DNA from 3 places in the Bradyrhizobium sp. Bra64 genome. Region 2 is predicted to be linked to each of the others. Evidence: predicted binding sites of a transcription regulator. Region 2 holds the regulator's gene; each other region holds the start of a gene.
What was found. The regulator LexA, encoded in region 2, represses DNA repair genes until DNA is damaged. The targets are predictions, from matches to a motif close to TGTTCNNNNTGTGTTCNG.
Positions count from the first base shown of each region.

Region 1: NR187_RS09995 (ImuA family protein) is a predicted target of LexA. The motif match lies at 924-941, and genes of this name have one in related genera.
Region 3: recA (recombinase RecA) is a predicted target of LexA. The motif match lies at 700-717, and genes of this name have one in related genera.

Region 1 is NZ_JALJRD010000002.1:524,549-526,821, reverse strand. It holds gene NR187_RS10000 (putative DNA modification/repair radical SAM protein) at 1-843, opposite strand, end outside; gene NR187_RS09995 (ImuA family protein) at 1,008-1,796, shown strand; gene NR187_RS09990 (DNA polymerase Y family protein) at 1,693-2,273, shown strand, end outside.
Region 2 is NZ_JALJRD010000005.1:331,984-334,256, forward strand. It holds gene NR187_RS18510 (hypothetical protein) at 1-38, opposite strand, end outside; gene lexA (transcriptional repressor LexA) at 623-1,324, opposite strand; gene glp (gephyrin-like molybdotransferase Glp) at 1,501-2,273, opposite strand, start outside.
Region 3 is NZ_JALJRD010000011.1:66,626-68,898, forward strand. It holds gene recA (recombinase RecA) at 811-1,899, shown strand; gene NR187_RS26450 (hypothetical protein) at 2,026-2,273, shown strand, end outside.

The DNA of each region.
Region 1 (2,273 bases), on a different contig from region 2:
GTGCTCGCGCAGCAGCGGCGGCTGCACCAGAGGCAAGGCGCGGCTGGCGTCGGGGATCGGGCTGAAGGCGGAATAATAGACGCGCCTTAACTTGTATGAGCCGTAAAGATTGGAACTGGTGTGGAGAATGGTGTGGTCGGAGGCGCTATCGGCGCCGACGATCATCTGCGTGCTTTGGCCGGCGGGCGCGAAGCGTTGCGGCCTGGCCTTCGTCTTTGCTTTGCGGCTGTCCTCGGCCTCGTCCAGCTTCAGCCGCAGCCGGCCCATGGTACGGCGGATCGCGCGCACGTCCTTCTCCGGCGCAAATTGCTGCAGGCTCGTCTCCTCGGGCATCTCGATGTTGATGGAGAGACGATCGGCATATTTGCCGGCCTCCGCGATCAGCGCGTCGTCGGCCTCCGGAATGGTCTTCAGGTGGATGTAACCGCGGAAGTGATGCTCCTCGCGCAGTTTGCGCGCGACGCTCACCACCTGCTCCATGGTGTAGTCGGGGCTCCGGATGATGCCGGAGGAGAGAAACAGCCCTTCGATGTAATTGCGCCGGTAGAAGTCGAGCGTGAGCTTGACCACCTCCTCGACGGTGAAGCGGGCGCGCGGCACGTTGGAGGAGGCGCGGTTGACGCAATAGAGGCAATCGTAATTGCAGGCGTTGGTCAGCAGCACCTTCAGCAGCGAGATGCAGCGTCCGTCAGGCGCGTAGGAATGGCAGATGCCCATGCCGGGCGCGGTCGAGCCCATGCCCTTGCCGTCGCTGGAGTCCCGCTTCTCGGTGCCGCTGGAGGCGCAGGACGCGTCGTACTTGGCAGCGTCCGCCAGGATTTCCAGCTTGCGTTGCACGTCCATGTTTGAATCCCTTTGATTCCGCTCATGAATCCGACAGAGCGCCAATTCGATTGACTCCAGGGGCGCCGTTAGTTTTATATTAGAACATATCATGAACAATTGAGCCAGCCGCGGGTTCTTATTTTTGAGAGCCACCGGCAATCACCCCTGAAGGAGCGGCGACCATGAGCGGCGCACGCATCAGCGCGCTTGCGACCTTGCGCGGCCAGATCGAGCGCATCGAGACCGCGGAGGTCGTCCATCAGCGCGATCGCGTCGCGCTCGGCCATGGCGAGGTCGACAGCGCGCTGAAAGGCGGGCTCGCGCGCGCGGTGATCCACGAGGTGTTTTGCGAGGGGCGCCAGGGGACGGCCGCGACGGGTTTTGTCAGCGGGCTTGCGGGGCGCGTGACCGCGCGCAAACCGCTGCTGTGGGTGCGGCAGGATTTTTCGGAAATTGAAACCGGCGCGCTGTCGATGAGCGGGCTCGCCGAGCTCGGCCTCGATCCGCGCCGCGTGGTGATGGTGCGCGCCGCCGATGTCGAGAGCGCGCTACGCACGTCGGCCGATGCGCTCGCCTGCGATGCGCTGGGCGCCGTCGTGCTCGAGCTTTGGGGTGAGACGAGACAGTTCGATCTCGTGGCGAGCCGCAAGCTGACACTGGCTGCGCAAGGCTCCGGTGTCACCGGCCTGCTGCTGCGGATGGCCGCGCAACCGCTGCCGTCGACCGCCGAGACCCGATGGATGCTGCGGGCGGCGCATTCGCCGCCGGGGGTCGCGTGGAGCGCCTGGGGCGCGCCGCGTTTCGATGTTGAACTCTTGCGCAATCGTCACGGCCCATGCGGCCGGTGGATCATGGAATGGAAATGTGATGAGTGCCAGTTCTCTGAACCGTCGACGTATCCTCAGCCTGTGGCTGCCGCGCCTGCCCATCGACCGGATCCAGCGGTTCTTCAACGACGTCGGACTGGGTAATGACAAAGCGTTTTCAAGCGAAGTGGGTACCGGTTTGCGTGAAGGAAACGCGTCGAAACAAAAAGACGATCCCAGCATCGTCGTCATCAAGGACAACAATGCGCTGGTGATCCATGCGCTGGACGAGGCCGCCGAGCGCCTCGGCCTGCATATCGGCCAGCCCCTGGCCAATGCCCGGGCGATGTGCCCGGACCTGCGGGTGTTCGACGCTGATACCGTGGCCGATGCGAAGACGCTCAGCGACATCGCCGACTGGTGCGACCGCTTCACGCCGCTGGTGGCGCTCGATCCGCCGCATGGGCTGTTTCTGGACATTACCGGCTGCGCGCATCTGTTCGGCGGAGAAGCGGCACTGCTGCAGACGCTGGTCCGCGCGCTCGGCCGACAAGGCTTTGCCGTCAGTGCGGCAATTGCAGGCACCTCGGTCTGCGCGCGTACGCTGACGCGCCAGACCACGGGCACCATCGTTGCCGATGG
Region 2 (2,273 bases):
GGGCGCGACGCGACGGCATGCAGGCTGTAGTCACACATCGGGTGCTCCTCTTGCGAAGACAGCGACCCGCGTCTCTTATCGAGGCGCAGGCCTCTATCAGAGTTCAAGCACGCAACGGTCTGCTTGGTTGTAGGCAAATCTGCGGCTGGGATCCGCAGGCCACGATCACATTAACTTTCCCGAATCCAATAGGAACAAAGCCTCGTCCCGTGCATTCTGCAGGCGCGTGTCAGCGCCCTGAGGGGGCCGACCATCCCGAATAATGCCAGCTCGGTTGCGACGGCAGGCAATTGCATTGCGGCCGGCGCGGGCTCGTTCGCTAACCGCCACCTTTGCAGACAGGGCGAGGCGGTTGTGCGGCGGCTTGCGACGCTGATACTGCGATCAGCGCCGCCGCGACTGTGCTCAAGACGATCTGGCGCATGGCTGTTTCCTCGAGCTGCTGAGGCCGCGAAGCGGTGCTGCTTCATGCGGCGTGCCGAGGATGAAGCGCCGGAGGAGGGGCCGGATAATCTGCGCGAAACCAGAAAGACTACCCAGCGGGAGCGGACAATCGTCCGCTCCAATCGTTGATGGCGATCGTTGCTCATGCGAGCGCGGATGCGCCGGATACTTTCCGGTATCAGTATTTCCGGTACAGGCCGATCAGCTTGCCCTGAATCTTCACCCTGTTGGGCGGCAGGATGCGCACCTCATAGGCCGCGTTGGCGGGCTCGAGCGCGATCGAGGCGCCGCGACGGCGGAAGCGCTTGAGCGTCGCTTCCTCGTCGTCGATCAGCGCCACCACGATGTCGCCGGTATCGGCACTCTCGTTGCGCTGGATCAGCGCCATGTCGCCGTCGAGGATGCCGGCCTCGACCATGGAATCGCCGCGCACTTCGAGCGCGTAATGCTCGCCCGAGCCGAGCATGTCAGGCGGTACGCTGATGGTATGGCTGCGGGTTTGCAACGCCTCGATCGGCGTGCCGGCCGCGATGCGGCCCATTACCGGCACGGCAACGGGACGTTCGCCCTCGTCGGCAGACAGGCTTGAGCTCGCGCGGACCTTGCCGAGGTTGCCCTCGATGACGCTCGGCGTGAAGCCGCGGCGGCTGCCGGCGGCCGCCTGGAGCTCGGGCAGCTTGATGACTTCGATCGCGCGGGCGCGGTTGGGGAGGCGACGGATGAACCCGCGCTCCTCGAGCGCCGTGATCAGGCGGTGGATGCCCGACTTCGAGCGCAAGTCGAGCGCATCCTTCATCTCGTCGAAAGAAGGCGGCACGCCGCTTTCCTTCAGACGTTCACTGATGAACCGCAGAAGCTCGTATTGTTTGCGCGTTAACATCTCGACCTAAGTCCCCCGGTTGATGTCGTTCGATTCCGAGACGCTGAATTCAGCAATATGCCGCGACATGCTCGAAACAAATCATGAACGGACACTATATGTTCGATACATGTTCCGCAACTGCTTAATTTACCGTGAACAGAGCAAAGTTCGCGGAACGCGCATTGGCGGGACGCTCAGACGGGGAGCCGCAACACTTCGCAAGGCGAGCCCGCCTCGGCTTTCGGCGCGAACGGTGCGCGCACGAGAAGTGCCTGTGCCGCAGCGAGATTCGCAAGCAACGAAGAATCCTGATGGCTGACGGGAAGGGCGACGAGCGTGCCGTCGTCGCGCTGCTCCAGACGTGCGCGCAGATAGTCCTCGCGCTGGTCGTTGGCGCCGACGTCGCGGCCGAGCACGGCGCGCTCGCGGTGATGATGAATTGCGGCCCGGCCCGACAACGCGCGAATCAGCGGCACCATGAACAGGAAGGCGCACACATAGGACGACACGGGATTGCCGGGCAGGCCGATCACAGCCATCGCGCCGAGCCGTCCATGCATCATCGGCTTGCCCGGCCGCATCGCGATCTTCCAGAAGGCCATCGCGACGGCTTCGTCCCTCAGCGCCTGCTGGACCAGATCGTGGTCGCCGACCGATGCGCCGCCGGTAGTGATGAGGACGTCTGCGCCGCTCGCGCGCGCGCGGCGGATGCCGGCGGTGGTGGCCTCCAGCGTGTCGGCGGCAATACCGAGGTCGATGGTTTCGGCCCCCTCGCTGCGAGCCAGCGCATGCAGGGCATAGCCGTTGGAATAGACGATCTGGCCGTGACCGGGCGTGGTGCCCGGCATCACCAGCTCGTCGCCGGTGGCGAGGATTGCGATCTTCGGACGGCGGCTGACGGCGAGGTGGGGGTGATTCATCCCGGCGGCGAGCGCGAGGTCGCGCTCGGTGAGCCGGCTGCCCTTGC
Region 3 (2,273 bases), on a different contig from region 2:
GAGGCAGCCTTACTCCTTCTCGACCTCTATCCGCAGGCAATGTTCGCATCGGAAGACGGAGACCTTGCGGCGCAATCCCGAGGCTCCCAGCGTACTGATATGGGTCATGGCGCGGGTGCAAACCTCGCAGGACCGGGCTGGTCGTTTGACCTCGGACGTTCCCATGGGCGGGTAGAAATTGCACATCTCTGTTCTGGGGTCTGAGCAAAATTGCTCACCCACAGCGCCAACCAGCAGCGTTCCGCTTTTCGATACACCTAAAAGTTGCTCTGATCGAAACAGGCAGCCTCAGCTTTCAGGCCAGGCTTGGCAAGGGCCTCGATCCCGAAGACGGATGAAAGAGGCCGCCAACTGAGGCGGTCCTTACTGAGCGCTATGGGCGGTGCTGCCGCTTGGGGGGCTGGAAGAAGCGCTGGTCGGTAGCTGTGAGGCTGATCCCAACTTTTCTCTAATTCTATGCAGCATGTCGAGAAGACCAGCGCCGGTGACGACGTCCATTTCTTCCGTGGTAAGCTCGCGATGATTGCTGGTCATTTGTCCTGCTCCGAGCCATGGCGACTTTGCGCCGTATGATGTGAGCGGACTATGCTGGTTGACGGGTAGCCTCACAGTGACAATTGTCACACAGTCAAATCAGGCCACTCTCAAATTCAGATCAGGCCACTGAGGGTCGAAACAGGCCAGCGCCCAGATTCACAAAAGAACATATTGCGAACTTAGAACAAATGGGGTACATTGCCTTTATCGACGAGCCGCCGCGCCAATTGTTTTGTCCCTCACGCGAATCCTCGCCATAAGGAGCACGACCCAATGTCCACCACTGCCCTGCGTATCGTCGAAGGATCCTCCATGGACAAGAGTAAAGCTCTGGCCGCCGCGCTCTCCCAGATCGAGCGGCAGTTCGGCAAGGGCTCGGTGATGAAGCTCGGCAAGAACGACCGCTCGATGGACGTCGAGGCGGTCTCCTCGGGCTCGCTCGGACTTGATATCGCGCTCGGGATCGGCGGCCTGCCGAAGGGGCGCGTCGTGGAAATCTACGGGCCGGAATCCTCGGGCAAGACCACGCTGGCGCTGCACACGGTGGCGGAAGCGCAGAAGAAGGGCGGCATCTGCGCCTTCATCGACGCCGAGCACGCGCTCGACCCGGTCTATGCCCGCAAGCTCGGGGTCAACATCGACGAGCTTCTGATCTCGCAGCCCGACACGGGCGAACAGGCGCTGGAAATCTGCGACACGCTGGTGCGCTCGGGTGCGGTGGACGTTCTGGTGGTCGATTCGGTCGCGGCGCTGGTGCCGAAGGCCGAGCTCGAGGGCGAGATGGGCGATGCGCTGCCGGGTCTTCAAGCGCGGTTGATGAGCCAGGCGCTGCGCAAGCTGACGGCCTCGATCAACAAGTCCAACACCATGGTGATCTTCATCAACCAGATCCGCATGAAGATCGGTGTGATGTACGGCTCGCCCGAGACCACGACCGGCGGCAACGCGCTGAAGTTCTATGCCTCCGTCCGCCTCGACATCCGCCGCATCGGCGCGATCAAGGAGCGCGACGAGGTGGTCGGCAACACCACGCGCGTCAAGGTGGTGAAGAACAAGCTGGCGCCGCCGTTCAAGCAGGTCGAATTCGACATCATGTACGGCGAGGGCGTCTCCAAGATGGGCGAGATCCTCGATCTCGGCGTCAAGGCCGGCATCGTCGAGAAATCCGGCGCCTGGTTCTCCTATGACAGCCAGCGTCTCGGCCAGGGCCGCGAGAACTCCAAGGCGTTCCTGAAGGCCAACCCCGACATCACCGCCAAGATCGAGACCTCGATCCGCCAGAACTCCGGCCTGATCGCCGAGCAGATTCTGGCCGGCACCCCCGAGCGTGACGCCGACGGCGACGAGCCGGCGGACGAGTAAGCTTTAACGCGAAGAGTTTTTCGCGAGGAGCGGGCGCTGAGGACGTTGAGTTGCCGACGTCTTCGGGGCCCGTTTCGTTTTATGATACAAGAGATACCCGGATCAGTTAGTGAGCCCTGGATCGCCGTGAGTTGGAATCAATCCGAGGTCATTGCTGCTCGCCAGATCATTATTGAGATGGCGAAAGGCATACTTTCCGGAAGCGTGTCCCCGGTGGAAGGTGCCAGGGCAATTGCAAGGCACAGCTTCAAGGCTCGCCTCGAAGATGATCCCGATATCTTGCCCTTTGTGGGAATTGTTTCGGAGACTGAAGCCTTGCCGCTCGGACGCGAAAGGGCACACTGGCAGGCGCGCGCGCTCGCTGATCTGCAGGG